Regions from separate parts of the Pseudoduganella sp. RAF19 genome, predicted to be linked through region 1. Evidence: predicted binding sites of a transcription regulator. Region 1 holds the regulator's gene; each other region holds the start of a gene.
The links. Region 1 encodes FNR, which switches genes on or off when oxygen is low (the NO sensors DNR and NnrR bind a similar motif). Its sites were predicted from a motif close to TTGATNNNNATCAA; they were not measured.
Positions count from the first base shown of each region.

Region 2: a site for FNR is predicted at 3,534-3,547, ahead of AB4Z19_RS29460 (OmpW/AlkL family protein). Genes of this name have one in related genera too.
Region 3: a site for FNR is predicted at 2,826-2,839, ahead of AB4Z19_RS10280 (universal stress protein). Genes of this name have one in related genera too.
Region 4: a site for FNR is predicted at 5,549-5,562, ahead of AB4Z19_RS01740 (hemerythrin domain-containing protein). Genes of this name have one in related genera too.

Region 1 covers NZ_JBFREF010000002.1:307,734-314,883, reverse strand. The annotation lists gene AB4Z19_RS06095 (PhzF family isomerase) at 1-213, opposite strand, end outside; gene AB4Z19_RS06090 (LysR family transcriptional regulator) at 309-1,202, shown strand; gene fnr (fumarate/nitrate reduction transcriptional regulator Fnr) at 1,203-1,937, opposite strand; gene AB4Z19_RS06080 (response regulator) at 2,037-2,672, opposite strand; gene AB4Z19_RS06075 (PAS domain-containing sensor histidine kinase) at 2,665-4,116, opposite strand; gene AB4Z19_RS06070 (hypothetical protein) at 4,158-5,060, opposite strand; gene AB4Z19_RS06065 (outer membrane beta-barrel protein) at 5,225-5,701, shown strand; tRNA gene AB4Z19_RS06060 (tRNA-Val) at 5,825-5,899, opposite strand; gene dnaQ (DNA polymerase III subunit epsilon) at 5,936-6,637, opposite strand; gene rnhA (ribonuclease HI) at 6,684-7,124, opposite strand; gene AB4Z19_RS06045 (class I SAM-dependent methyltransferase) at 7,111-7,150, opposite strand, start outside.
Region 2 covers NZ_JBFREF010000016.1:32,093-39,242, forward strand. The annotation lists gene AB4Z19_RS29445 (hybrid sensor histidine kinase/response regulator) at 1-576, shown strand, start outside; gene AB4Z19_RS29450 (methyl-accepting chemotaxis protein) at 573-2,267, opposite strand; gene AB4Z19_RS29455 (DUF2244 domain-containing protein) at 2,423-2,881, shown strand; gene AB4Z19_RS29460 (OmpW/AlkL family protein) at 2,878-3,477, opposite strand; gene AB4Z19_RS29465 ((2Fe-2S)-binding protein) at 3,625-4,119, shown strand; gene AB4Z19_RS29470 (molybdopterin cofactor-binding domain-containing protein) at 4,116-6,287, shown strand; gene soxX (sulfur oxidation c-type cytochrome SoxX) at 6,358-6,741, shown strand; gene AB4Z19_RS29480 (SoxY-related AACIE arm protein) at 6,738-7,150, shown strand, end outside.
Region 3 covers NZ_JBFREF010000003.1:525,952-533,101, reverse strand. The annotation lists gene AB4Z19_RS10290 (chemotaxis protein CheA) at 1-1,754, opposite strand, end outside; gene AB4Z19_RS10285 (protein phosphatase CheZ) at 1,754-2,602, opposite strand; gene AB4Z19_RS10280 (universal stress protein) at 2,910-3,380, shown strand; gene AB4Z19_RS10275 (response regulator) at 3,450-4,094, shown strand; gene AB4Z19_RS10270 (Crp/Fnr family transcriptional regulator) at 4,342-5,133, shown strand; gene hemP (hemin uptake protein HemP) at 5,243-5,431, shown strand; gene AB4Z19_RS10260 (hypothetical protein) at 5,497-5,817, shown strand; gene AB4Z19_RS10255 (DUF2325 domain-containing protein) at 5,830-7,110, shown strand.
Region 4 covers NZ_JBFREF010000001.1:346,877-354,026, forward strand. The annotation lists gene AB4Z19_RS01720 (diguanylate cyclase domain-containing protein) at 1-791, opposite strand, end outside; gene AB4Z19_RS01725 (winged helix-turn-helix domain-containing protein) at 922-2,154, shown strand; gene AB4Z19_RS01730 (DUF2804 domain-containing protein) at 2,151-3,143, shown strand; gene AB4Z19_RS01735 (bifunctional acetate--CoA ligase family protein/GNAT family N-acetyltransferase) at 3,156-5,522, shown strand; gene AB4Z19_RS01740 (hemerythrin domain-containing protein) at 5,630-6,310, shown strand; gene AB4Z19_RS01745 (DUF349 domain-containing protein) at 6,411-7,150, shown strand, end outside.

The DNA of each region.
Region 1 (7,150 bases):
CGGCACCTCCACAGTCGGCGTAAAGAAGCGCACCCACACGTCGTGATCCGGCGCGGTTGGACGAAGCACGAACGCCGTCTCCGAATGTTTGAGTTCGCGCGCAATGTCCTGCATCTCCGCTTCGGACAGCCCATCCGCATCCAATACAACGCCAGCCGGGTTGCCGCGGAAGCGCGTACGAGTGAAAGAATCGATATGAAAGAGCTGGGGCATGACATCTCCTTATGCAAAGCCCCAGCATAATTGTGCTCATGACTAGCAACAATACTGATGATTATTGATACACTCTCTCGTAAATCGGGAGAATCATGAGCACTCTAGACGACTATGCGACATTCATCGCCATCCTGGACGGCGGTTCGCTGACGGAGGCCGCCAGGCGTACCGGCCGTTCGCTGCAAGCGGTAAGCCGCTCGCTGGCCGAACTGGAAGCGGAAATCGGTACACAGCTGATTCAGCGCACCACGCGCCGCCTGCAAGCCACGCCTGCCGGCGCAGCCTTCCTTGAGCGTATTCGGCGCGCGCTGGCCGACATCGAAGCGGCTCGCGAATCTGCCCGCCGCGACGGCGACAACCCGCGCGGCAAGCTGCGCGTGGCAGCGCCTGTGCTGTTCGGCGCGACATGGCTCACGCCAATGGCCGCCAGTTTCATGCAGCGCTGGCCTGAAATCGACGTGGAATTAGTGTTGAGCGAACGGCATGCCGACCTGGTCGCCGACAAGCTGGATCTGGCAATCCGCGTCGGTGAACTTCCGGATTCTTCATTAAAAGCGCGCAAGCTGGCGCAGCTACGCCGTGTGTTCTTTGCATCGACGGCGTGGATTCAGCAACACGGCCGTCCGCCACACCCGGACGAACTCGCCGCCCTGCCCTGCGTCCTGCGCAACACAGGCGCAGACCGCAAGCAATGGCCCGCCACGATCGGCGGCAAAATTCATCACATCAAGGTAAAAGGCCCATTCAGCGCGAACGATGCCGCCGCAGCCAACGAAGCTGTCGCCTGCGGACTCGGCGCCGGCATGGCGCCTTTCTGGCAAATACGGAAAATGCTGGACGAAGGCCGCGTCGAAATCATTCTGCGGGAATTTGAGCCGCCGCCAGTGCCGATTCACGCGCTATGGCCGAGCGGCCGCGCGCTCCCTGCACGTACACGGCTATTCGTCGACCACCTGGCCGTGCAATTTAGTGCAGTACGCTGGTAATCAGGCTGCCCGTGCCACCGGGATGACGTCGGCTGCCATACCGCTGGACAGCGCCTCAAGGCGTGGACGATCAAGAATCTGAAGATCGCGGTTATTCAGCGCGATCAGGCCATCGCCGCGCAAACGCGCCAGCTGACGGCTCACGCTTTCCACGGTCAAGCCAAGATAGCCCCCGATGTCCTCACGCGACATGCGCAGCTGGAAGGTGGTGGACGACAAACCGCGCTGCGCATAACGGCCGGAGAGATTCAAGAGGAAAAGCGCCATGCGCTGCTCGGCGCGCATATGGCTCAGGAACAGCATCACCGACTGCTCGCGTTGAATCTCGCGGCTCATCGTGCGATGGAACTGCTGCAGCAGCACTGGCACCTGCATGACCAGCTCCTGCAGCCGGGCGAATGGAATCTCGCAGACTTCACTGTCCTCCAGCGCCACTGCATCGACCGTATGCATGCCACCGCCGATGGCTTCCATTCCCAGCAAATCGCCGGCCATGTGAAAGCCGCCAATCTGCTGCTCGCCGCGCTGATTGACCTGCGAAGTCTTGAAATGACCGAAACGCACCGCAAACAGGCTGTTGAAAGGCTGGCCGGCGGCATACAGACGCTCATCGCGCGGCACACGGCGGCGTCGGGCAATGATCTGGTCCAGACGGGCCACATCATTGTCATTCAGGCCTTGTGGCAGGCAAAGCTTATTAAAACTGCACAGCGAGCACTTCGCGACGGTCTTCATTTTGCGGCTCCAGATAATCGGCACCGCCAGTATCGCCGCTGGCCGCCCGGAAGAATATCGGGCTCCCCATGCAGTTCATGTAGGGCTTCCCCTACAAACTCAAATCAGGCCGTGTTCCAGAGCGTAGCGCGTGAGCTCCGCATTGCTCGCCATACCCATTTTGTCAAGAATGCGGCTGCGATAAGTCGTCACCGTATTGGGGCTCAGGTGCAGCAGTTCGCCGATGCGCACCAGGGATTCACCTGCCGCGATCATCTTCAGCACCTCCAGCTCACGGTTGGACAGATTTTCGTGATCGCCGGTCGCACCGCCGCCGACCAGGCTTGCCAGCTTTTCCAGCAGCGCCGGACTCACGTGCTTGCCACCCGCCGCCGCCTTGCGCACCGCTTCAATCAAGGTGGACGTCGGCGCGTCCTTGGTCAGATAGCCCGACGCGCCGAGCTTCAGCGCGCGCACTGCGTAAATCTCTTCGGAGTAGGTACTCAAAATCAGCACCGCCATGCGCGGGTATTCATTGCGCAGGCATTTCAGCAGATCGAGTCCATTCTTGCCCGGCATTTTGATGTCGACCAGCGCCACATCAAACTTGCGCTCAGCCACGCGCTCCATGGCCTCCACCGCATTGCTTGCCTCGCCATCGACGCTGATGTCCGCAGCAGTACCGAGCATCAGGCGTACGCCGTTGCGTGCGATGGCGTGGTCGTCCACCAGCAGAACGCTGATCTTGTCAGTCATGGTGCGCCTCCAGCGGCAGACGCAATTGCAGCAGCGTGCCTTGTCCCGGCGTCCCGGTGATGGTCAGTTCGCCGCCAAAGCCGCGCGTCCTTTCATGCATACCCAAAATTCCCCACGATTCCTTATCCAGCAAGCGCGTCTTGTCGATGCCTTTGCCGTTGTCTTTCACCGTCAGCAGCACTGCGCCGCCATCACGCGCTGCGGACACGCGCACTTCCGTCGCTTGCGCATGGCGCACCACATTGGTCAGCGCTTCCTGCGCGATGCGGAACAGCATGGTGCTGCGCTCCGCATCGACGGCGAGATCCGACAGCTCCGGTGCGATATCGCATACGCAGCGCAAGCCTGTGCGCTGCTGCACTTGTTCCGCGTACCATTCCAGCGCCGCCCACACGCCCAGTTGATCGAGCACGCTGGGGCGCAGGTCCGTGATCACGCGCCGCACCGTATCGATGGCCTCCTGCGTCAGGCCTTGCACTTCACCCAATAGCGGATCGGACTGCGCGCCCGCACGTTCGATCAGCACATTGACATAAGCCTTCATGCCGGTGAGCAGACCGCCCAGCTCGTCGTGGATCTCCTGTGCGATGCGCGTGCGCTCGTGCTCCTTGATCTTCTCTTGATGCGCAGCGAGTTCGCGCAAGCGCGCCTGCATTTCCCTGCCCTGGGCTTCGGCTTGTTTGCGCTCGGTGATGTCGCGCACCAGGCCTGTGAACATGCGGCGACCGCCGATTTCCATTTCCGCCACGGCGAGGTCCATTGGGAACACCGAGCCATCGCGCCGCAAGCCCTCCACTTCGCGGCCCTTGCCGATAACGCGCTTCTCGCCTGTCTGCGCATAATGCGCCAGATAGCCATCATGCTGCTCACGATGCGGCGATGGCATCAACATGGACACATTCTTGCCGCACACCTCAGCTTCGGAATAGCCGAACATGCGCTCCGCCGCTGGGTTCACGCGCTCCATGATGCCGCGCTCATCGATCGTGATGATGGCGTCAACCGCCGTTTCGAACACGGCACGCATGCGGCGCTCGCTGTCCTGCAAGGCGCGTTCGGCCTGTTTGCGGGCGCTGATGTCGTAAATGGTGGCCATGACGACCGGCTGCATGTCGGAGCTTTGCAGCGGAGACAGGCTGACTTCCACCATGAATTCGCTGCCGTCCTTACGCACCGCGAACAGCTCCATGCCCGCGCCCATTGCGCGCGGACGCGGATGGCCAATGTAGTGACTGCGCAGGCCGGTGTGCTCCTGGCGGAAGCGTTCGGGAATCAGGGTTTCCAGCGTTTTGCCTGCCAGCGCGCCATGTTCGTAGCCGAACAGGCGCTCCAATGCAGGATTGGCGAGGACGATCTGCCCTTGCTTGTCCACGATCAGCATGGCGTCGGTTGCCGACGCCAGCAGCCATTCCAGGCTGCGGTCGGCGATGGTCAGGTTTTTCAATCCACGATCCGGTTGGGTGACTTGCGTGCGATTGTACCCGCTCAGAGTTTCAATTTGTTGATGTGGCGGCAGGCCGGTCCCCTGCCCTCGGCGCCATTGCAGATGTGTTTGCGGCATTCCAGCGCGCCGTAAGCGCCCGGCGGCGGGCAACGGCGAAACACTTCCGCGTACAGGTCGCGCGTAATGCGCTCTTTGCGCGGCGTACGTGGACGGACTTGTGCGGCCGATGACGCCACACCGGCCCTGCCCGATTGTACGAATTGCTTGCGTGGCGTTGGGATAACCGGCGCCGCAGCAAAGCCTTGCATGCGCGGGGAAGCTGCGTCAGGGCCACTGCCCGACTCGCCCGCTTGCCCCGTACCGGAAGCAGGCGCAGGTACCGGCGGTGTTTCCGTAACCACCGCAGCATCTTTGGCGCTCGGCTCCACAGCGGCGATTTCCGGCGCCGAAGCCGCCTGACGGAAAGCTGGCAGCGAGGCATGGCGCGCCAGCGTAGCCAGGTCGCGCTCCACCGACACGTTCCGGAACATCCACATTCCCACCAGCACCAGTGACGCGCCGATCAACATCACGATGGCCCACAGCGTAGATCGGCGAACGCTGCCGGCAGCAGCGGCCTCCTCGTTTGGATCGCCCCAGTGCTCGGCGCCCGGCTTGAAGTCCGGATGCGTGGTGGCGCCGACCGGTGTGGCCCAGTTGGCATGCATTCCCGCGCCATGTGCTGAATCCGCTGCCGCAGCGGCGGCCGCCTCCGCCACGCGCCTGCCGCCCGGCGGCAACGTCGCGTACGGCGACGCCGAATGCTTCGGCGCAGGAGGCATACGCGCTCCGGGCGGCGGCACATCATGCTGCACCGTCGGCGCATCGGCCGGACGTGGCGACGCCTCCGGCGCTGGTATGCCGCTCAGAGGCGAAAGAGTCGGATCAATTCGCTGGTCATTCATGCAAGAACATTAACGCAGACGGGGAATCCGTGGCGCGAGCTAGCGCGGCAGGAAATCAATGTCTATCCGCATGGAAATCAATCTTGCAATACTTTTTGGCAATTGGTAAAATGCTATGTTGCCTCAGATCAATGATGGCAACGTAATAATTATCAAGGAAAAAAATGAACAAGAATTTCATCGCCGCAGCAATCCTCGCCGTTACCTCCATCGCCGCTCAAGCCGCTGACGCGGGCTTCTACATCGGCGCAGACGTCGGCCGCACCAAAGTGGACGACTTCGGCAAAGAAACCAGCGTAGGCGGTTTCGCAGGTTACCAATTCAACCAGAACGTAGCAGTGGAAGTGGGCTACCGCGACCTGGGCACCTTCAAGATCATGGGCTTCGACGCTAAGACCAAGCAGGCCGCTGTGTCCGTAATCGGTTCCGTACCGTTCAGCAACGGCTTCTCCGCATTCGGCCGTCTGGGCTACAACAATCTGAAAGTAGACGTGCGTGGCTACTCTGCCGACGACAATGGCACCCTGGCTGGCATCGGCCTGGGCTACGCCTTCAACGCCAACGTATCCGCTCGCGTCGAGTTCCAGCGCGTTGCCAACGACACCAAGAACCTGTCCGTAGGCGTAGCGTACAAGTTCTAATCGAACTTCCCGCACCACAAAGCCGCCACGCGCAAGCCCGGCGGCTTTTTTATTCGGGGTCAGATCTGACCCCGCATTGGAAATGAAAAAGGCCCGCGATGAACGCAGGCCTTTTGAGAATTCTGGTGGGAAGTGCAAGTTTCGAACTTGCGACCCCTGCAGTGTGAATGCAGTGCTCTACCCCTGAGCTAACCTCCCGAAGAAGCAGCATTATAGATGCCGCCATAGAGCACGTCAAGCAGCGGGGGTGCGCCAGACGCAGCTGCCTTTGACGGCTTTGTCGAGACCGTTCAGCAGGTCTTCGTGGGCGGCGATTTCGTCGTCGGAGGCGCGCATGACGATGATCTCGCCCAAGGCCACCTGCTCCAGCTGGATGCCGCCACCGCTGGCTTCCACCACGATGTCCATCCCTAGCGAATTCTGGCCCCGGGTCATGGCCAAGTACACATCGGCCAGCAGCTCGGCGTCAAGCAGCGCGCCGTGCAGTTTGCGGTGGGCGTTGGAGATGCCGAAGTGGTCGCACAGCGCGTCCAGCGAGTTGCGCTTACCGGGACGCATTTCCTTCGCCTGCACCAGCGTGTCAATCACGCCGCCGATGTGATCGTCGAAAGACGGCAGTTTCAGCATGCCGAATTCGTGGTTCAGGAATCCGAGGTCAAACGGTGCATTGTGGATGATGACTTCCGCATCGCGAATGTATTCGCGCAGTCCTTCCACGATTTCATGGAAACGCGGCTTGTCGCTCAAAAATTCCGTGGTCAGGCCGTGTACCGCCAGCGCGCCCTCTTCCGAGTCGCGCTCAGGATTGATGTAGCAGTGGAAGTTATTGCCCGTCAGCGTGCGGTTGACCAGTTCGACGCAGCCGATTTCGATGATGCGATTGCCCTGTTTGGGATTGATGCCGGTGGTTTCTGTATCGAGGACGATTTGGCGCATGGTTCTCATTATTTCTGGTTCAACGCGAGCTCAGCAGTATAGCAGGTCACTTGCGGCGAACCGATTCCACGCCCAGGTTCGCCAGCTGGTCGGCGCGCTCGTTGCCCGGATGGCCGTTGTGGCCGCGCACCCAGCGCCAGTCCACCTTGTGCACGGCCTGGGCTTCGTCCAGCGCCTGCCACAGGTCGGCATTCTTCACCGGCTCCTTGGTCGAGGTTTTCCAGCCACGCGCCTTCCAGCCGTGTATCCATTCGCTGATACCCTTCTGGACGTATTGGCTGTCCGTGTGCAGCACCACTTCGCAAGGGCGCTTCAAAGCCCGCAGCGATTCGATCACCGCGGTCAGCTCCATGCGGTTATTGGTGGTATTCAGCTCGCCGCCGAACAGTTCTTTTTGCGCGTCGCCCGCCATCATCAGCGCGCCCCATCCGCCGACGCCGGGATTACCCTTGCACGCGCCGTCGGTAAAAATCTCAACCTTGTCCATCCAGGAATTCTCTATGTTTGTTTGCG
Region 2 (7,150 bases), on a different contig from region 1:
CCCGAACAGCTGGAGCGCATGGTGGCACGCGACGAGCGCCAGATCCACGCCATGATCCGCCTGATTGAGGACATGCTGGATGTGTCGCGCATGCGTAGCGGCATGCTGTCGATCCGGCCTTGTGATATGGATCTGGCGGCACTGCTGGCGCGCGTGGCCAGCGATCTGTCACGCGCCGCGGCGGAAGTGGGCAGCCCGCTGGTGCTTGATGCACCTACGCCTGTGATGGGGTGTTGGGACGAGTTCCGCATCGAGCAGGTGATCGTGAACCTGCTGACCAATGCCCTGCGTTATGGCGGCGGCAAACCGATCGAGATTCGCCTGACATCGGACGGCAAGGCCGCATGCATCGATGTGACCGACCAGGGCATCGGCATTCCGGACGATATGCAGCCGCGCATTTTCGAGCCCTTCGAACGCGCGGCGGCGAATGAGGCGCCAGCTGGCCTGGGTCTTGGTCTCTACATCTCGCGCCAGCTGGTGGAAGCGCACGGCGGATCGCTGTCCGTGCGCAGCAAGCCGGGTGAAGGCTCGGTGTTCACGGTGATCCTGCCGCGCGAGGCGGTTGCGGCTTAAAACTCTTCCCAGCTATCTTCGGCTTGCTGTACCGGCGCGGCGCGCTTTGCGGGTGCCGGACGGGCCACCACCGCATGTGCCGCCGCAGCGGGACGCACGGAGACCTGCACCGGCGCTGGCTTGCGGACTGCGGCCGCAGCGGCGCCGTGGCCCGTCTTGAAGAAGCTCACCACGGAGACCAGATTGCCCGCCTGCTCCTGCATACTCTGCGAGGCGGCGGCTGCCTCTTCAACCAGAGCCGCATTCTGCTGCGTCACCTCGTCCATCTGCGAGATGGCGGCGTTGATCTGCTCGATACCCAGGGTCTGTTCCTGCGAGGCGGAGGTGATCTCGCCCATGATGTCCGTCACGCGCTGAATGCTGTCCACGATATCGCCCATGGTCTGGCCGGCGTTGTTCACCAGGCGCGATCCTTCTTCCACATTCGCCACGGAGGCCGAGATCAGCTCCTTGATTTCCTTGGCGGCAGCCGCCGAACGCTGCGCCAGATTGCGCACCTCGGTCGCCACCACGGCGAAACCACGGCCCTGCTCTCCGGCGCGCGCTGCTTCAACGGCGGCGTTCAGCGCCAGGATATTGGTCTGGAACGCGATGCCGTCGATGACGGAAATGATGTCCACGATCTTGCGCGAAGAATCGTTGATCGTGCCCATGGTGGACACCACTTGCGCCACGATGTCGCCGCCTTTGCTCGCCACTTCGGATGCGCTGACGGCCAGCGTGTTGGCCTGGCGTGCGTTATCCGCATTTTGCTTCACGGTGGACGTCAGCTCCTCCATCGAGGACGCGGTTTCCTCCAGCGAGCTGGCTTGCTGCTCGGTGCGGGAAGACAGGTCGAGATTGCCCGCCGCGATTTCGCCCGAGGCGGTGGTGATGGCATCGGTGCCGGTACGCACTTGCGAAACCACGTTCAGCAGCGCATCGTTCATCGACTTCAGCGCCTTCAGCAGGCGGCCTGTTTCATCGCCGCGCGATGCATCGATTTGCGAGGACAGGTCGCCGGAAGCCACCGTTTCAGCAACTTCGACCGCTTCGTTGATCGGCGCGGTGATCGAGCGCGTAATGAACCAGGCGACGGCGGCGCCGATCAGTACCGCCAGCGTGCCCAGGGTAATCAACATGGTTTGCGAACTGGAATAGACCGCATCCACTTCCTTGCCCGAGTTCTCAACCTGCCTGGCTTCGTAGTCGATCAGCGCATCCAGTGCGGCCAGGGCTTTGGCCTGGACCGGACCGGCGTCTTTCAGCAGCGCCTCCGTCGCGTCCTGGATCTCGCCATCCTTGCGCAGCTGGATGACGCGGTTATTCTTTTCGGCGCCTTCCTTCAGCGCCGCTTCCACGTTCGCCAGCAGCTCCTTCTCCTTGTCGGTAGCGATCTTGCTGGCCAGGACCTCCTTCGCCTTGCCGTATTTCTTGCGTGCGTCACCCACTTTGGCCAGCTGCTCCTCGACCTGCGGCGTGCTTGGCACGACGATCATGGTCGTCAGGGCCAGCGTGATATTGCGGACGTTGTCCACCATGTCATTGGCGGCTGCCATTTTCACGTTTTTGTCCGAAACGATATCCTGCGTGCGGCTGCCGATACGCGACATGCCGCCCAGCCCCATCGCCAGCATAATGACCAGCAGCGCAAGTACCGCCGCAAACCCCAGCCCAAGCCGGGCACCGATTTTCAAATTGGCAAATGACATGAGTCCCCCTCTGTGGAACCCTTATTCTCGCCAATTAAGAGGTGGTTTTACCGAAAAACCGCCTGCTTGTCGCAGAGAAACAACGCGTCTTTGTGTCTTTGATCATGACATTTCTGTCATAGAATAGGGTCGTGTGGATTGCCGGGAGATTCCAGGTGAAACGCGACCTGCCAATGGAAGAAAGGGAGTGGCTGCTGCGGCGGAATTGCTCGCTCACGCCGGGGCAGCTGGGTATCGCCTATGTGGTGATGTGCGCGCTGTCGTTCAGCGTGGCGGGTGCATTCCTGATCGTCGGGTTCTGGCACATCCTCATCTTCACCGTGCTGGAGATGACGGCCGTTGCCGCCGCCTTCCTTTACTACGCGCGGCATGCCACTGACTATGAACACATCGTCCTCGCCAACGGCCATCTGGTGGTGGAGCAGGTCAGCGCGGGGCGCCTGCGCAGCGTGACACTGGACTGCCACTGGCTGCGCCTGCAAATGCCGCAGCGGTATGGTGAACTGATCCACCTCGAATCGCGTGGCGTGGCCGTGGACATCGGCACCTTCGCCACCATCCCCCACCGCCGCGCGCTGGCGCAGGAATTGCGCTACGCGATCACCAGCGCTTAGAAACGGTAGCCGACGCCGACGGCCACTAGCACAGGGTCAACCTTGGCCTTGCTGATTTTTGCGCCGTTGAGCAGCACGTCGCTGCGGATCTGCACCTTCTTCACGTCGAAGTTCAGCGACCAGTTGCGGGTCAGCTTCACGTCCGCGCCTGCCTGCACGGCCAGGCCCACGCTGTCATGTTCCAGGCTGGCGGCGCCGCTCATCATCTTATTCTTCGAGAAGGTGGTCCAGTTCACGCCTGCGCCGAGGTAGGGGCTGACCTGCCCATCCGGCAGGAAGTGATATTGCGCCATCAACGTGGGCGGCAGGTGTTTGAAGGTGCCGATCGCATTGCCGTCCAGGTAGACGGTGTGCTTTTGCGGGTAGGTGAGCACCAGCTCCACCGCGATATTCGGCGTGAAGAAATAGGAGACGTCCACCTCGGGTATCGTCCTGGAACTCACACTGATGCGGTCGGAAGCGCCCACTCCGCCCACCGGATCGGACTTGTCCGCCGGATCGAGATACACCGCGCGCGCCCTGAGCAGCCAGGGCGTTTCAGCCATTGCGTTAAGGGACAGCGCTGCCAGAATCATCGTCATCACTACTCGTTTCATGTCATTTCCTCGTCATATAAACGAGGCCAGTTTATTGACGCGGTGCAGCAAAATCATTGATACAAATCAAAATTGCCTGAATGAACACGCGAAGCAAAAAACGGGAGTAATATTCGACGCGATGAATTCCCACCACTGGAGGCAGGCATGAAATTGAACGTCAATGGACAGGTTCACGAATTCGAGGCGGAGGAAGATACGCCGCTCCTGTGGGTGTTACGGGAACAGCTGGGACTGACCGGCACCAAGTACGGCTGCGGCATCGCCCAATGCGGCGCCTGCACGGTGCACATCGATGGCGAGCCGACCCGCAGCTGCGTGCGTCCTGTCTCCACGGTGGATGCAAAATCGAAGATCGTGACCATTGAAGGCTTGTCCAAGGACGGCTCGCATCCGGTGCAGAAGGCCTGGGCTGCGCTGGACGTGCCGCAGTGCGGCTTCTGCCAGTCCGGCATGATCATGGCCGCCAGCGCGCTGCTGAAACAAAAGCCACACCCGACGGATGCCGATATCGACGCGGCCATGACCAATATCTGCCGCTGCGGCACCTACAACCGCGTGCGCAAGGCCATTCACGTGGTCGCAAAAGGCGGCGATGTGAAGAGCGCGGGCCTGAACATTGTCGAAGGGAGCAAGGCATGAGCGAGATCGCATCCCCATCACGCCGCAGCTTCCTGGGCAAATCGGCCGGCGCTGCCGCGGGCCTGATGTTCGGTTTCCATATTCCGTTTGACGCCGTGGCGCAGGAAACCATCGCGCCGGAAATCAACGCCTGGGTGGTCGTGAAGCCTGACGACACCATTGTGATCCGCATCGCCCGTTCCGAAATGGGACAGGGCACGCTGACCGGTCTGGCGCAGCTGGTGTCCGAAGAACTGGATGCCGACTGGTCCAAGGTCACCACCGAATATCCGACGCCGGGCCAGCAGCTGGCGCGCAACCGCGTGTGGGGCAGCTTCTCCACCGGCGGCAGCCGCGGCGTGCGCGAGTCGCATGAATATGTGCGCAAGGGCGGCGCTGCCGCGCGCATGATGCTGGTGCAGGCTGCGGCCAATCAATGGAATGTGCCGGTCACTGAATGCGTCGCCGAGAAGAGCGTGATCACGCACAAGCCGTCCGGCCGCAAGCTGACGTATGGTGCGGTGTCCGACGCGGCAGGCAAGCTGCAGGCGCCCACCGACATCAAGCTGAAAGATCCAAAGGACTGGAAGCTGGCTGGCAAGCGCCTGGCGCGTCTGGATACGGTCGACAAGACCACCGGCAAGCAGGTGTACGGCATGGACCTGAAGCTGCCGGATATGTTGAACGCTGCGATCAAGGATTGCCCGGTCCTGGGCGGCAAGGTGAAGAGCTTCGACGCCAAGGCCATCGCGGGCAAACCGGGCGTGAAAAAAGTGCTGCAAGTCGGCGACAGCGCCGTGGCCGTGGTGGCCGATACCTGGTGGCGTGCGCGCACAGCATTGGATGCGCTGCCGATCGAATGGGACAAGGGCGCTAACGCCAGCATCTCCCAGGCCGACGTCAACAAGACGCTGAAGGAAGGCCTGGATGCGCCGGATGCCGTGGTGGGCAACAGCAACGGCGATATCAAGGCGGGCCTGGCTGGCGCCGCACGCAAGATCGAAGCGGTCTACAGCTATCCGCACCAGAACCACGCCACCATGGAGGTGATGAACGCCACCGCCAAATGGACGCCGGAACGCTGCGAAGTGTGGACGCCAACCCAGAACGGTGAAGCGGCGCTGGCCGCCGTGTCCGAAGCGGCCGGTCTGCCGCAGAACAAGTGCGAAGTCTACAAGCTGCACCTGGGCGGTGGCTTCGGCCGCCGCGGCGCCACGCACGACTGGGCGCAGCAGGCGGTGCTGATCGCTAAAGAGATGCCGGGCACGCCGATCAAATTGATCTGGACCCGCGAAGAAGACATGCTGCACGGCCGCTACCATCCGATCACGCAATGCAAGATGACTGCGGGCCTGGACGAGAAGGGCGAGCTGAAGTCGCTGCACATGCGCATTTCCGGCCAGTCGATTCTGGCGGCGCTGTTCCCGCAGGCGGTCAAGGATGGCAAGGATGCGGCGGTGTTCCAGGGCCTGAATCCCCCGGGTCCGGAGGCATCGTTCACTTACGGCGTGCCGAATCTGCTGATCGACCACGCCATGCGCAATCCACCGGTGATCCCGGGCTTCTGGCGCGGCGTGAACCTGAACCAGAACACAGTCTATGTCGAGAGCTTCATCGACGAAATCGCCCACGCCACCAAGCAGGACCCGCTGGCGCTGCGCCGCAAGCTGTTGAAGGACAATCCCAAGGCGCTGGCTGTGCTGAATGCCGTCGCCGACAAGGCCGGCTACAGCAAGCCGCTGAAGAAGGGCGTCTATCGCGGACTGGCGCAGTGCATGGGCTTCGGCAGTTACGTGGCTGCGTGCGCGGAGGTGTCGGTGTCCAAAGACGGCAAGCTGAAGATCCACCGCATCGTCGCCGCCACCGATCCGGGCCATGCCGTGAATCCGCAGCAGATCGAAGCGCAGGTTGAGGGCTCGTTCGTGTATGGCCTGTCCGCAGCGCTGTACGGCGAATGCACGCTGAAGGATGGCCAGATGGAACAGACCAACTTCGACACCTACAATGTGCTGAAGATGGACGAGATGCCCAAGGTCGAAACCATCGTCATGCCAAGCGGAGGGTTCTGGGGCGGCGTTGGAGAACCGACGATTGCCGTCGCGGCACCGGCCGTGCTGAACGCCATCTTCGCCGCGACGGGCAAGCGCATCCGCGACCTCCCGCTGAAGAACCACAGCCTGAAGGCCTGAAATGAAAACCCGCGGCGCAAATCAGGTGGCAGCCACATCGTGGCTGCCACCAGGTCTCTGCCGTGGGTTTTTGCAAGCCCTCCTGCTCATCACCGCCGCAGCCCAAGCCCAGGAAGCACCGCCACCGGGCGACCCCATCCGCGGCCGCGCCATCGTCGCCAGCCGCCAGCTCGGCCTCTGCCTGCTGTGTCACACCGCCCCCATCCCCGAAGAGCAATTCCAGGGCAACCTTGCTCCCGACCTGAGTGGCGTGGGTGACCGATACACCGCCGCCCAGCTACGTCAGCGCATCGCCGACAGCAGTCAGCTGAATCCGTCCACGATCATGCCCGCCTACTACCGCACCGAAGGCCTGATGCGCGTAGCGCCCGCCTACCGCGGCAAGACCATCCTGACCGCGCAGCAGATCGAAGACGTCGTCGCCTATTTGCAAACGTTGCGCAGCAAGCCATGACGATCAGCCGCCGCCATCTGCTAGCCATGCCCCTGCTGGTGCTGATCAAACCAGCATCCGCCACGCCCGAGGCGATGGTCAGCGCCATTGCCGCATTCACCGGTGGTAAATCACCGCAGCCCGGAAAACTCGCGTTCGAAATCGCCAAACTGATCGACAACGGCAATGCAGTTCCGGTCACAATCCGCGTGGACAGTCCCATGACCGAGCAAGACCACGTCACCGACATCGCTGTGTTCAATGAAAAGAATCCGCTGCCCGATGTGGTCAAATTCAAACTCGGCCCGCGCACAGGCAAAGCCGAAGTCTCAACGCGCATTCGTCTCGCTACTTCCCAAAAGCTGACCGCCATCGCGCGTACCAATGACGGCAGCCTGTGGCAGCAAACGGTCGACGTTATCGTCACGCT
Region 3 (7,150 bases), on a different contig from region 1:
GTCAGCGCGGTCATCGGTTTGATCACCAGATCGGCAGTACCGTCCACGGCTTCCACGGCCAGGATATAAGGTTGCGGTGCGTTGATGACGATGCCCACGCGCTCCGAGCACAGCTCGTAGCCCAGCGCACCAGCCAGCGTGCGTACCGGCAGTGGACGGCCCTGGTCTTTCAGCACCGGGGCGCCGCCCACTTCCATGAATACTTCCGGCAGTTCGACCACGCGCTCGACCACCGCCATCGGCAGCGCCAGCAGTGCGCCGGAGGTGGACACCAGCATGGTCGGCACGATCGACAGTTCGATCGGCAGGCGGATGGCGAACTTGGTGCCCTTGCCCAGCGCCGATTCGATGTGGATCGCACCACGGTTCTTTTCCACGGCGGTCTTCACCACATCCATGCCGACGCCGCGGCCGGACACGGAGGACGCCACTTCCTTGGTCGAGAAGCCCGGCAGGAACACCAGCTGGTAGCATTCGTCGTCCGACAGGTTGGCGCTTGGGGAAATCAGGCCCTTCTCGCCGGCCTTGCGCTTCAGCGCGACCGGGTCCATGCCCTTGCCGTCGTCCTGCAGCACGATCATGACGGAGTTGGCCTCCTGCCATGCTTTCAGCGAGATGTATGCCTTGGCCGGCTTGCCCTTGGCGACGCGCTCGTCCGGTGCTTCCACGCCGTGGTCCAGCGCGTTACGCAGCATGTGCACCAGCGGATCGTACAGGCTGTCCACCACCACGCGGTCCACTTCGGTTTCCGCGCCTTCGATGGTCAGTTCAACTTCCTTGCCCAGATCCTTTGCCAGTTCACGTACCAGTCGCGGGAACTTCTGGAACAGGCGGCCGACCGGCTGCATACGCGTCGCCAGCGTGGCGCGCTGCAGTTCGGTGGAGTAGCGCGAGGCGCGTTCCAGGGTTTCAGTCAGGGCCGACATCAGCGATGCCGCCTGGCCTTCAAACTTGAACTGTTGCAGGCGTTCCAGCAGCACGGCTGCCTGGTTGGCGGCCTGCACGGATTCGCCGGCCACTTCCAGCAGCGCGTCCAGCTTGACGGCGTCGATACGAATGGATTCTTCTTTGGCCGGCGCCGAGGTCGGACGCTCGGCCGGAGCGGAGCGTGCTTCGACAGCGGCGGCGCGGCCTTCGCTGGCTTCCGCTGGCGCGGCAGCGGCAGCAGGCGCTGCTGCTTCGCCGCCGGCAGGACGGGTGTAAGAGCCAGGCGGCATCACGGCTTCATACATGCCTTCCCAGTCCAGGCCATCGGCCGACGCCGCGGCAGCAGCAGGTGCGGCAGCGGCGGCGCTTGCCGCAGGCGCAGCAGCGGCCGGGGCGGCGGCAGGCGCCGGAGCAGCTTTTGCGGCAGGCTTGGCCGAGGTTTTTTTGCCTTCGATGGCGTCCTTCAGAATCGCTTCCAGATCGCCCGGCATGGCGCCCAGGCTTTCCGGCGCGGCGCCATTATTCAGTTCTGCCAGCTGGTCTGCCACGAAGCCGGATGCTTGCAGTGCGGCTTCGATCGACAGCGGCGTGACCGGCGCGGCGCCGGTGCGCAGCGCGTCGAACAGGTTTTCGGTCAGGTGGCAGGCGGAAACCAGCGCACCCAGATTCATGAAGCCTGCGCCACCCTTGATGGTATGGAAGGAGCGGAAAACGGCGTTCAGTGTTTCTTTATTGTCGGGGTCACGTTCGAGGCGCAGCAGGTGCTCTTCCACGTTAACGGCCAAGTCCATCGCCTCGACAACGAACTCCTTGAGCATATCGTCCATTAGAATCCCAGATCAGCAAGCAGGTCGTCCACACTGTCCTGAGTCAGGGCCACCGTCGGAGCGGACGGACCGGACATCAGCGACACCTCTTTCTGCGCGATCTTCTCGCGCACCTCAACCGGGGCATTGTCTTTCAGCAGCTGGGCCAGCTCCTGCTCGACCGTCTTGGTGATGACGACGACTTTTTTGATCAGTTGACCGGTAATATCCTGGAAATCCTGGGCCATCATGATTTCCAGCAGACGGGCCTTCTCGGCTTCGGTCGCTTCCGACACCGCCTGCGCGAAGGCACGCGAATCGCCTGCCAGAGTCTTAAATTCATCGATACTGAGCTTGCCTGCGAACAGGTCGGCCCAGCGGTCTTCCATTTCCTTGGACTTCTTCGACAGCACGTCCTGGGCAGGCATGCCATCGTCCAGCGTATTCAGCACTTTGTTGGCGGCCTGCTCGGTCAGGGTCGCCACGTATTCCAGGCGGTCCTGGGCATCCACGATCTGGGTGGAAGCCTCGGTCAGAGCCTTGTCGTAACCCAGTTCGCGCAGCGAGTCGTGCAGCAGGCGGACGATGCCGCCCAGACGCTCAAACATCGGGTTATCGCTACCAGCGCCGGCATGCTCGCCAGCTTCAGCCTCTGCTGCAGGCGCAGCGGCAACTGGTGCAGGCGCAGCGGCCGCAGCAGGTTCAGCGGTACGGCTGGCCGAGATTTCATCGAACAGATTTTCCAGATCGTCTTCTGCGGAAGCGGCGGCAGGTGCCGGAGCGGCGGCTGCCGGAGCCGGTGGCGCACTGTTCCGCTGCGCGGATACTTCCTCGAATAATGCGTCGAAATCATCAGCGGCGTCGGTCATAATCCCTGCTTCTCCATATCAAAAATGTTGCTGCCGTATCTTTGCCGGCGTATTACTGATGATGCCCGGCAATATTAACGCACTTACGCGAGTGTAGCAGGGGGGCGGCCCTCAGTTCAATCTCTCCCTTTGCATTCCCAGTCACTGAATGCAGATTGTTGTATTTGGGCGCTCTCTGAAAATGACGAATTTGCAGCTTGTTTGCGTCCAAACATGATGTTTCTTGATAAATATCAAGTCTTTACAAGCAAACAATAAGCGAAAACAGGGCTACAATGAGTGTAGGATCCCCATAAAGGAGGCTTGTATGTACCGGAAAATCCTGATTACGACCGACGGTTCGGCAGTTTCCGCCAAAACCGCCTGTGCCGGAACAAATTTCGCACAGCAGATGGGCGCCGAAGTCCTTGCACTGTTTGTGGCGCCGGAGTACCAGTACCCAATTTATGTGGAAATCATCCCGCCCAGCTACCCCAGTGAAGAGGAATACCGGGCGGCGATGCAGCGGGCCGGGAACGAGCACGTGCAGCCTATCCTGGAATCCTGCGCCAAGAAAAGCGTGCGGGCGGAAGGGATGACGGCCTTTGCGGAAAGCGCGGCGCTGAAAATCGTGGACGTGGCCGAGAAGAATGGCTGCGACCTGATCTTCATGGGCTCGCATGGCCGCAGCGGCTGGGGCCAGTTGCTTTTGGGCAGCGTGACCAATAAAGTGCTGTCGCACTCGAAGATCCCGGTGCTGGTACACCGTTTGATCAAAGACCCGACGCCGATTGAATAAGACAAGTAGCGCCGGCACGCTCAAGCGTGTCCTCAATGTTAACTAATACTTACAATTATTAAAATAACCATGATTCGAATTGTCATTGCCGACGACCACACCATCATGCGCGAGGGCCTGAAGCGCATTCTTGACGGGGCACCGGACATTGACATCGTCGGCGAAGCCATCGACGGCTTCGAAGTACTGGGCCACGTGCGCAAGGGCGGCTTCGATCTGCTGCTGCTCGACTTGTCCATGCCGGGCCGCAGCGGCGTCGACCTGATCCGCCAGATCAAGAGCGAGGCGCCCAAGATCGCCATTCTCATCCTCACCATGCACGAGGAAGAACAATATGCCGTGCGCGCCATCCGCGCCGGCGCCCAAGGCTATCTGACCAAGGAAAGTGCGGGTACCCAGCTGGTGGGCGCGATCCGCAAAGTGGCGTCGGGCCGCCCCTATATCAGTACCGAAGTGGCGGAACAGCTGGCCCTGAACATCATGCAGCCCAGCGAGACACTGCTGCACAAGCAGCTGTCGGACCGCGAATTCGAAGTCTTCTCCTTGCTGGTGGGTGGCAAATCCATCACAGAAATCGCCAACGGCCTGCACCTGAGCGTGAAAACCGTGAGCACGCACAAGACCCGCATCATGCAAAAAATGGGGATGGCGTCGCTGTCGGAAATGGTGCAGTACGCTGTCGCGCACAAACTGCTGTCTCCGTTTAAGACCTAAGCGAGCTGTCTCTGAAAATTCGGAATATTCCTACAGCCCTACGCGCCCTCCTACGCCCATATTCAGCGCTTTGCTGATATGAAAGCAAAACCTCTGTTGGCATACTGAAATCATCACGCTTGAGTTGCCGGACGTTCACACGCTTACCGGCAACATAAAAACCCGCAAGCGACCTGTCCAGAATCAGGAGATGAGAATGCTCTCAACGCAATCGTCCGACGTTCGTGCGGGCGCGCCCACTTCCCCCATGGAAGCAGGACGCCAGCGCCAGGGCCGCCTCTGGTCCAACCTGAAAGAAGTCTGCGAACTGCTGCACATTCCCGTTTGCCCCATCAATGTCGACGAGCTGCTGTTTCAGCATGTGCAGTTCAAGACCGGCCAGCGCATCCACACCATCGGCCAGCCTTTCGACATGCTCTACGTGGTCAATTCGGGCTTCCTGAAAACCGTGCTGATCGACGAATTCGGCAACGAGCAGGTGCTGGCCTTCCCGATGAAGGGCGACCTGCTGGGAGTCGACGGCATCCACACCCGCCACTACTCTTCCGAGGCGGTTGCGCTGTCGGACTGCGACCTGATTCTGCTACCCTTCAAAAAGCTGACCGCACTGGGCCGCATCCATCTGGAACTGGAAAACATGATGTACGGCGTGATGAGCCGCGAACTGGTGCGCGAACAAGCCATGATCGGCATGCTGGGCGCGCTCAGCGCCGAAGCCCGCGTGGCGCGCTTCCTGGTGTCGCTGTCGGAACGCTTTGCCCAGATGGGCTATTCCAGCAAACTCTTTAATCTGCGCATGACGCGCCACGAGATTGGCTCCTACCTGGGCCTGACTCTGGAAACCGTCAGCCGCACCCTATCCGCATTCAATGAAATCGGCCTGATCAGCGTGGACCAGCGCACCATCGGCATCAAGGATGTCGATGCGCTCAAGTGTCTGCGCCGGCTGCCGCCCTCCCGCGCCCGCAGCAAACTGCCGGGCCGAGGCAAAGCTGCCGCGCCGGCGGAAGCCCCAGCACCGCTGCTGGCTGCCCTCTGAACTTTCTCACCCAGCTTGGGCCCGCTTCGGCGGGTCTTTTTTTATTGACAAGCGGTTTCGTGCTCCTCATAATGCAAATGCGAATCATTCTTATTCAAGGACAAAAACAATGCACAGCACTGAGACCACCTCCCCCGCCACCGGCCTCGCACCTGCCGTGCCGCCAGCCGCGCCGCAAGTACCGCGCTACACCACGGCCGGCTTGATGCAGGACAAGCGTGAAATCGAAATCGAACACGCCGGCCGCATCTATCGCTTGCGCATTACCCAGCTGAATAAACTGATCCTGACCGCCTGATTTTCCCCCGCCAGCCAACCGCCCCAACGCGGCAGCCAGCCACCCAAGCCTTTGATGGAGTGACCATGGCTATCGACCAGAACGACCCGATCTTCCACGAACCCAATCAGCATCCGGAACTGATGCTCTCCGCGGTGCTGCACCTGATGTCGCACTACACCGCGAATGCCGGCGACAACGGCGGCTGCGTCAAGCTGGCGTCGGTTATCGAACGCCATTTGAAAGCGCTGTCCACCCTGCCCGGCCTGGCGCCAGTGCTGAGCGCGACCTGCCAGCAGCTGTCCGAGCAATGGGCGGCTGTCGTGGAACGCTCGCTGCCGCAGCCGCAGCCCAGCTTCCTGAGCCGCATCATGGGTCGCCAGCGTCCTGCCCCGCAACTCGCCTGATGGGGGTGCGCCATGTGCGATCAACACGAAGCGCTGCTGCCCGCCGCGCCAGCGCCGAGGCGGCGCCGCATCTGGGAACTGGGACATAACTGTCTCTGTCCATTGGTTGGCGTCGGCCTGCCCTTGCCGGTACTGCGCAAAGTAGTCGGCAAAGCGGCCGGCGGCACGCCGATCGCGAGCGATTACGAAATCCACGTCGGCACCGTGAGCGAATGCGGCAGCCGCAATCGCCTGTCCGAAGCGGTGCAGAAGGAACTGGAGCGCCGCTATGCCGTCACGCTGCAGCGCTTCCGCAGCGCCAAGGACAGCACTGCGCTGGAAGCCTTATGGCATAAGGCCGTATCCAGCGGCGATGTGTCCGGCGCCTTTTTCGCCGGCCTGACGCATCCGCACTGCACGCAGGCGCTGGAAGAACTGATGTGCCGCGACCTGCACATGATCCAGCACCAGGCAGGCGCCGTTGCCCGCGCCGATATTCAGCGCCTGAATGGACTCGCCACTGACAATGCCGTCCTCACCCGCGAGCTCGCGCGTCTGCAACAGCGCAGCGCAGCGGCGCAGCAGGAGCGCACGGCGGAACAGGAGCGCCACAACGTGGCCATGATGCAACTGCGCGCGCAGCTGATTGGGCGCGACAGCATCATCTCGTCGCTGCGGCAGGAACTGGAAGAGCTGCGCGCATCCATACCCGGCCTGGCCACACGCGAACGCCTGGCACGCCAGCTGGAACTGGCCGAAGAACGCGAACGCTCGCAACGGCAACAGATTGCCGACCTGCGCCGCGCGCTGAGCGAAGCGGAAAACGTGCGTGCCGAAGACACGCCGACGTGCCACGCCGCGCCTGGCAGCGACTCCGCGCCCGGACGCGCCCTCGCAGCAAGCCATCGCCTACCGGGCGACGCGGCGGCAGCCACGGAACCCGGTGGAGACGCGCGCCAGGCCGTCCTGCATGGCCGTCTCGCCGAGCGCCAGGTCGTCCTGCATGGCCGCCTCGCCGAACGCCATGTACTGTGCGTCGGCGGCCGCAGCGGCAACGTGGCCAGCTACCGTGCCCTGCTGGAGCAGGCCGGCGCGCGCTTCAGCCATCACGACGGCGGCCTTGAACACAACGCCAACCAGCTCGAATCCAGCCTGGCCTCCGCCGACCTGGTGATCTGCCAGACCGGCTGCATCAGCCACGCCGCCTACTGGCGCGTGAAGGACTACTGCAAACGCCACGGCAAACGCTGCGTTTTCGTCGACAAGCCCAGCCTCTCGACGCTGCAGCTCAAACTGGAAGAACTCGCGCAATAAAAAACGCCCCGTGCGCCGAAGCGCCCGGGGCGTTTGCTCA
Region 4 (7,150 bases), on a different contig from region 1:
AAGCTGTAGATGCGGTCAATGCCATCAATGGGGCGCTTCAGCACCAGTTCATCGGGCGACTGCACGGGATCGGCGGGCGCCACGTAATCGACGGTGTCGCTGATGAAAAGACGCTCGTCGACACGGCCGACAGCGAGGCCGGTATCGCGGCTGACCAGCATCACCAGCCCGCCCGGCTCGACCTGCATGCGGTCGTAATCCTCCACGAAATACGCCGGGTCGACCATCAGCAGGATGATGCCCTCGAAGGCGCCGGCGCGGTTATTCAGGCGGCGCGCAATCTGGATCTGCCATTTCTTGGTGACCGGATCGACCATGGGATTGGTGACCAGGGCCACGTCCTCCATGCTGGTGGAGAGCGTGCGGAAGAAGCTTTGATTGCCAAAATTGTCATGGAACAGGCCATTGCGGCTTTCCACCAGCTGGCCGTCGGCGTCGATCAGCGCAATCGGCAGCTCCAGCCGCGCCGGCATCACGGAATCCAGCAGGCCGCCGCGGCGCGTGAATTCAGCCAGGCGCAGAGTGCCTTCGGTTTCTTCGTATTTGAGTTTGAACAGCTGGGTTGCGTGGTCGCCCTGGCGCAACAGGTAGCTGGCGTGTTCGGCCAGCGTGCGCGCCAGCGATTGGCTCTGCTGCACGGCCTCGTGATGGGCGCCGTCTTTTTCCAGGTTGAGCTGATAGAACAGGTCGAACCACATCCCCACCAGTAAGGCCAGGGTAAAGGACGGCAGCAGTATCACGCGATACAGCTTGCGCAGCGTGCGTCGGGCAGGGGAAATAATCTTACTCAATTGACCTTGGCCCCAGGTGGCGTGGAACGGTGTCCAGTGTGCCTATTCTGCCATGGGACTGTGCAGAAAGTAACAAAAAGTGGGCAGTTCGCCATTAGAATAGTCGTTCGTTTTCTACGGGATTCCGGACTTGACCGAACTTACTCTCAGCTTGCCCGCCGCACGCGCCCTGCACCTGGCTGCCCAGGGGCTGCTCCAGCCCCGCCGCCGCAAGGCCCAAAAGGCCGACGTGCTGCAAGCGATCCGCTGCATGGGCGTGCTGCAGATCGACACCATTCACGTGGTGGCCCGCAGTCCTTACCTGGTGTTGTGGAGCCGCCTCGGCGACTATCCCCAACCCTGGCTGGAGGAACATCTGGCCGAAGGTGCGCTGTTCGAGTATTGGGCGCACGAAGCCTGCTTCGTGCCGATCGAGGATTACCGTCTGATGCGTCACCGCATGGTGGACCCGTCCGCAATGGGCTGGAAGTATAACGAAAAGTGGCTGAAAGAGCGACGACAGGAAGTGGACTCCGTGCTGGCGCACGTGCGCGAAAAAGGGCCGGTGCGTTCCTCGGATTTCGAGCGCAAGGATGGCCAGGCCGGCGGCTGGTGGGAGTGGAAGCCTGAAAAGCGCTCGCTGGAAGTGCTGTTCACGACCGGCGAATTGATGATCGCGCGCCGCCACAACTTCCAGCGCGTCTACGATCTGGCCGAGCGCGTGCTGCCGGGCTGGGACGACAAGCGCATGCCCGCCATGGAAGAAACACGCCGCGAACTGGCGCTGAAAACCGTGCGGGCGCTCGGCCTGGCGAAGTCCGCCTGGGTCGCGGACTATTACCGCACCAAGCCGCCGCGCCTGGATCTTGAAGCGCTGGTTGATGACGGCGCGCTGCTGCGCGCCCGCGTCGACGGCTGGAAGGAGCCGGTCTACATCCATCCGGATCTGGCCGACCTGGCGCAGGCTGCGGCCGACGGCAGCTTGTCCGCCACCGCGACCACGATCCTGTCGCCGTTCGACCCGGTGGTGTGGGACCGCCGCCGCGCCCAGGAATTGTTCAATTTCGACTACCGGCTGGAGTGCTACACGCCCGCCGAAAAGCGCCGCTACGGCTACTTCACTTTGCCGATCCTGCGCCGCGGCGCGCTGGTCGGACGGCTGGACGCGAAAGCGCATCGCCGCAGCGGAATCTTTGAAGTGAAGTTCGTTGCGCTGGAGCCGGGCGTCAAGGTCACGGACCGCTTTACGCGCGATGTAGCAGGGGCATTGCAGCGGCTGGCCAACTGGCACGAGTGCCCGCAAGTGCAGGTGGCGCGCTCCGAACCTGCTCCTTTCGCCGAGCTGCTGCAGGCGGCGCTGGATGGACAGGCGGTGGAACAATGATGCTCTCCGCAGCTCCTCTACGGGTCGTCGGCGCGGACGGCCAGCCGGCGCTGGGCCGCTTTGCCGGTGCAACCCAGGCCTTCGACTGGCACCTGCTGTCCAAACCTCATGCACGCGGCGCCTTGTGGCGGCGCTTCCATCACAAGAAATGGCATTACCTGTCGCTGGTCAGCGAGCAGGTGATGGCGGCGGTCGCCATCGTGGACCTGGGCTGGACCAGCACCTGTTTCGCCTACGCCTACGACCGCAACGACGGCGACATCGTTGCCAACTTCTCCCAGGATGGCTTGCCGGGCCGTCTCTCGGTCGGCGTGGCGGACAACGTGGACGGTGGCAGCTGGTTCAAGGCGCGCGGCACGCGCATCGACATCGAACCGCTGGACGGCGGCCGCTTCCGCCTCACCTTGCGTTGCCCCTACCTGGAAATCGACGCCGAAATGGGGCCGCCGATTGGCCCGCTGCTGCTGGCTACTGGGCCGGTGCAGGGTGGGGCGCTGCATGGCACGCAGAAGTCGCCCGGCATGCCGCTGACCGGCGAAGTGCGCACCTGGCGCGATGAATACAAGCTGGAAGGCGGCGTGGCCAGTTTCGACTATTCGAACGGTCTGCTGGCGCGGGAAACCTCGTGGCGCTGGGCTTCCGGGCATAATCTGGAAATGGGCTTCAATCTGCAGGCAGGCTATTTCGGCGGGAATGAAAACGCGCTGTGGCTGGATGGACAGGTGCTGCCGCTGGCGCCCGCGCATTTCATTTATGATCCCGACGATCCGATGGAACGCTGGCATATCTTTACAGAAGACGACCAGTTCGAACTGTTCTTCACGCCGGAAGGCGCACGCCGGCAGAACCGTAATATGGTTGTAGCAGCCAGCCGCTATATTCAGCCTATCGGCACGTTCAGCGGCTGGGTGCGCAGCGGCCCGAATGAACCGAAACGCATGGTCACGCAGCTGGCGGGCGTGACGGAGGACCACTACTCGCGCTGGTAAGAAAGGGCAGACATGAGCATCAGGAATATGGACAGTCTGTTCGAACCGTCTTCCGTGGCCATTTTTGGCGCCTCGCAGCGGCCGGACCGCATGGGCACCAAGGTCATGAACAATATGGCGGACAGCGGTTTCGCGGGCGCCATCTGGCCGGTCAATCCGAAGTATGGCGAGCTGCTGGGCGTTCCTTGCTACGCGAAGCTCTCGGCGCTGCCCGGTGTGCCGGACCTCGCCATTATCTGCACGCCGCCGGATAGCATTCCCGGTCTGATCGCGGATCTGGGCAAGCGCGGCACGCGCGGCGCGCTGGTGCTGACGCCGGTATCGGACAACGTGCGCCAATCTCTGTTGAAGGCCGCGCGGCCTTATCTGATGCGGATTCTTGGACCGGGCGGCATCGGCCTGATAGCGCCATCAGCGGGATTGAATGCCAGCGTTGCCCATGTCGGCGCCAAGCCGGGCAAGCTGGCCTTTATTTCACAATCTGCCACCGTGATGACGGCCGTGCTGGATTGGGCGCGCCTGCACGGCATCGGCTTTTCGCGCGTGGTGTCGCTGGTCGAGGGCGGCGATATCGACCTGGCCGATATGCTGGATTTTCTCGCAGCCGATGACGATACCAGCGCGATCCTTATGCATATCGAATCCGTGAGCTGCGCGCGCAAATTCCTGTCGGCGGCTAGGCTGGCTGCGCGCGGAAAACCCGTCGTGGTGCTGAAAGCGGGCCGCAGCGGCGATGACCGCGTGTATGACGCCGTGATCCGCCGCGCGGGCATGCTGCGCGTGTTTTCCTCGTCCGACTTGTTCGACGCGGTACAGACGCTGGCCAATGCGCGGCCGACGCGCGGCGAGCGGCTGGGCATCATCTGCAATGGCTGGGGGCCGGGCCAGCTGGCTGCGGATGCGCTGTCCTGGGTCAAGGGCAGCCTGGCGCCGTTGTCGCCGGAGGTGGCTCGTGCTTTGAAGACGGTGCTGCCCGAAGGTCTGGCGGTGACCAATCCCATCGACATCGGCGGCGAAGCCAGCGCCGAACGCCATGCCGCGGCGCTGCAAGCCTTGCTGAAGGAGCCGCAGGCCGATGGCTTCCTGCTGGTGCACGGCCCTACGTCCGCCACCGGCAGCATGGAAGTAGCGCAAGCCGTGGCGCCGATCATCAAGGCCAGCAACCGTAGCGTCTTCACTTGCTGGCTGGGCGGTGGCGCAGTTGAAGGCGCGCGCCAGGTGTTTGCGGATGCGGGTTTGCCTGCCTACGACACGCCGGAAAAAGCGGTGCGCGCCTTCAGCCAGGTCGTGGCCTATCACCGCAACCAGTTGCTGCTGAATGAGGTGCCGGGACAAGCGCCGGTGGCGAGCGCGCCGGAACGGCAGGCCGCACGTGCTGCAGTCGAAGCAGCACAGGCCGGCGGCGCCAAAGAGCTGGCGCCGGAAGATTTGCGTGCCGTGCTGGCGGCTTATGGCGTCGTGCTGGAAGAAGGTGCAAGCATCGATTGTGGCAATCTGCAGCTACGGATCGCAATGGCCGTCGATCCCGTGTTCGGTCCCGTCATCAGCTTCGGCCTCGGTGGCAGCGCCGGGAAAGTGGTGGACGATCGTGCCGTCGGCCTGCCGCCGCTGAACATGGTGCTGGCGCGCGAGATGCTCGAACGCACGCGCGTGTTTCGCGCGCTGGCCGCGCATAGCGACGCCGTGTGCCGCATGCTGATTCAGGTCGCCGAACTGGTGGCCGACATCGGCGAAATCGCCAGCCTGGAAATCAATCCGCTGGTGGCGGCGGAAAACGGCCTGTCGCCGCGCTCAGCACGCATTGCGCTGGGGCCGAAAAGGCCGGAATCGGCAATGGCCATTCGCCCCTATCCGCAGGAGCAGGAAGAGGAGATCAGCTGGCAGGGCGCGCCGTTGCTGCTGCGGCCCATTCGTCCCGAAGATGCACCGGCCCACGTGCGCTTCTTCAGCCAGATGAATCGGGATGATGTGCGGCTGCGCTTCTTTTCAGCAATGAAGGAGCTGCCGCCCGCCCAACTGGCGCGCCTGACCCAGATCGACTACGACCGCGCCATGGCCTTCATCGCCACCCGTACGGGCGCTGATGGCGAGCCCGAGACTTTAGGTGTCGTGCGCGCTATCGCCGACCCGGACAATCAGGCCGCCGAATTCGCCATCGCTGTGCGTTCCGATCTGAAAGGACTAGGCCTCGGCAACATTCTGTTCCGCAAGTTGATCGATTATTTCCGTAGCCGCGGCACACGTGAATTGCATGGCGAAGCGCTGGCGGAGAATGCAGGAATGCAACAGCTTATGCGTAGATACGGCGGGCGCGTGACGGCATCGGCAGAAGCTGGTATGGTAGATCTTCGTCTTGAATTGCAGCCGAAAGCACCGTAAATTATTAGCACGCCACCCGCAGAAGTTTGAGCTAGATCAAGGGTGGATCTGTCGGGCTTATTTACACTTGTACTTCCGTTCCGCCACAGCGTCATTTGGGAGCAAGAATGTTAACGGCCACTTACACCTTGGTTGCCCTGTCGGTAGAACAGGCCAACGTGCGCCTCAGCCTGCTATCGTTCCAGAAATACGTGCAATCGACTTTCCTGCGCCAGCAAAGCCTTACGCTGTCCCAGCTCGAATATGCATGCGAAACCCTGGAGCGCCTGTACCAGGCCTGCCACTGGCGAAAGATCGAACTCTACCTGATTCCCGCATTGCGCGAGGCCACCGAGCAGGCCAACCAATTGCTCGACGAATTGAGTCGCCTGAACCAGAATGCGCTGAGCGTGATCCGCCGGCTGCAAGGGGAGCTTGACAGCGCCGGCATGCGCAGCGAGCAGCAGGTGACCGAAGTTTGCGAGGCAATCGAAGCCTTCTGCGCTGCCATGCTGCAGCGGCTGGAGAAGGAAGAGAAGGAACTGTTTGCGCTGGCACGCAGCGCCATCAGCGGCGAGGCCTGGTTTGCCATCGCCAATCAGTTCCTGGCGCATGATGCGCAGATGGTTGAGGCGCGCCGCGGTCAAAGCGGCCAGCCTTCATTGCCTCCGACGAACAGGAAAGCTCTGGCCGATGCGCGCCGCGCCCTGGCAGCCGTGCGTGAAGAATCGGAGGAGCTTGAACCTGCGCCGGAGCTGCGCTACCACCGTCACCAGCGCCCGGTTGAACGCGCACAAGCGGATCATTGATTCGCTAAGCGGACGGCCATCGGCCGTTCCGCGCCCCGGCGCCCGACAAAGAAGCCGGCGCTGCGCTATGATGGTGGTTTTGATCCATCCATAGCCTATCATGTTCGAATTCCTTTTTAAGCGGCCCGGCGACAAGGGCGCCGACGCGCAGGCAGATGCCCAGCCCCAGGGGCCGGAAGCTGCAGGGAATGGCGCGGCAAGCCCGAACGGCGCAGCGGACAGGCGCGCTGCACAAGCGGAATTTGCGCGCAATCTGGCGGGCAATGAAGACGCTGCCGTCGAACTGATCCTCAATAGCGAATTTGCCGATGTGCGGCTGGCTGCGGCCGAGCATGTGATGTCGCAGATTGCACTGGAAAAAGTGCAGCAGGCCATGCGCAATACGGACCGCCGCGTGGCCAAGCTGGCGCAGGGGCGTCTCGATGCGCTGCGCCACCAGCAGGCTGAACAGAAGCAGGCCGAGGCGTGCATTGCTCTTGCGCAGCGCTTGTTGCAGGAGGAAAAGCTCGCGCCGAATCAGGTAGTGGATCTGGATCGTCAATGGCAGGTGATTGCAGCCACGCCGGAACCGGCAGCGCAGTTCGCCGGGGTGCGCCAGGCGCTGGCGCAGCGGCTGGAGGCGCAAGTGAATCTGCAGCGCGGCATGATCGATGCGCTGGCTGCGCTAAAGAAGTTATCGTCAGCCGCTGACCGCGAGGCTGCGCTGGCTGAGCTGGAACGCCTGGCTACCGAACACGAAGCGCAACTGGCTGCGCCGGAGCACTCCTCGCTGCCACGTCATCTGTTGAATGATTTCGAGCAGGCGCTCGGTGCAGCTCGTACGGCGTTGACGCCGCGCCA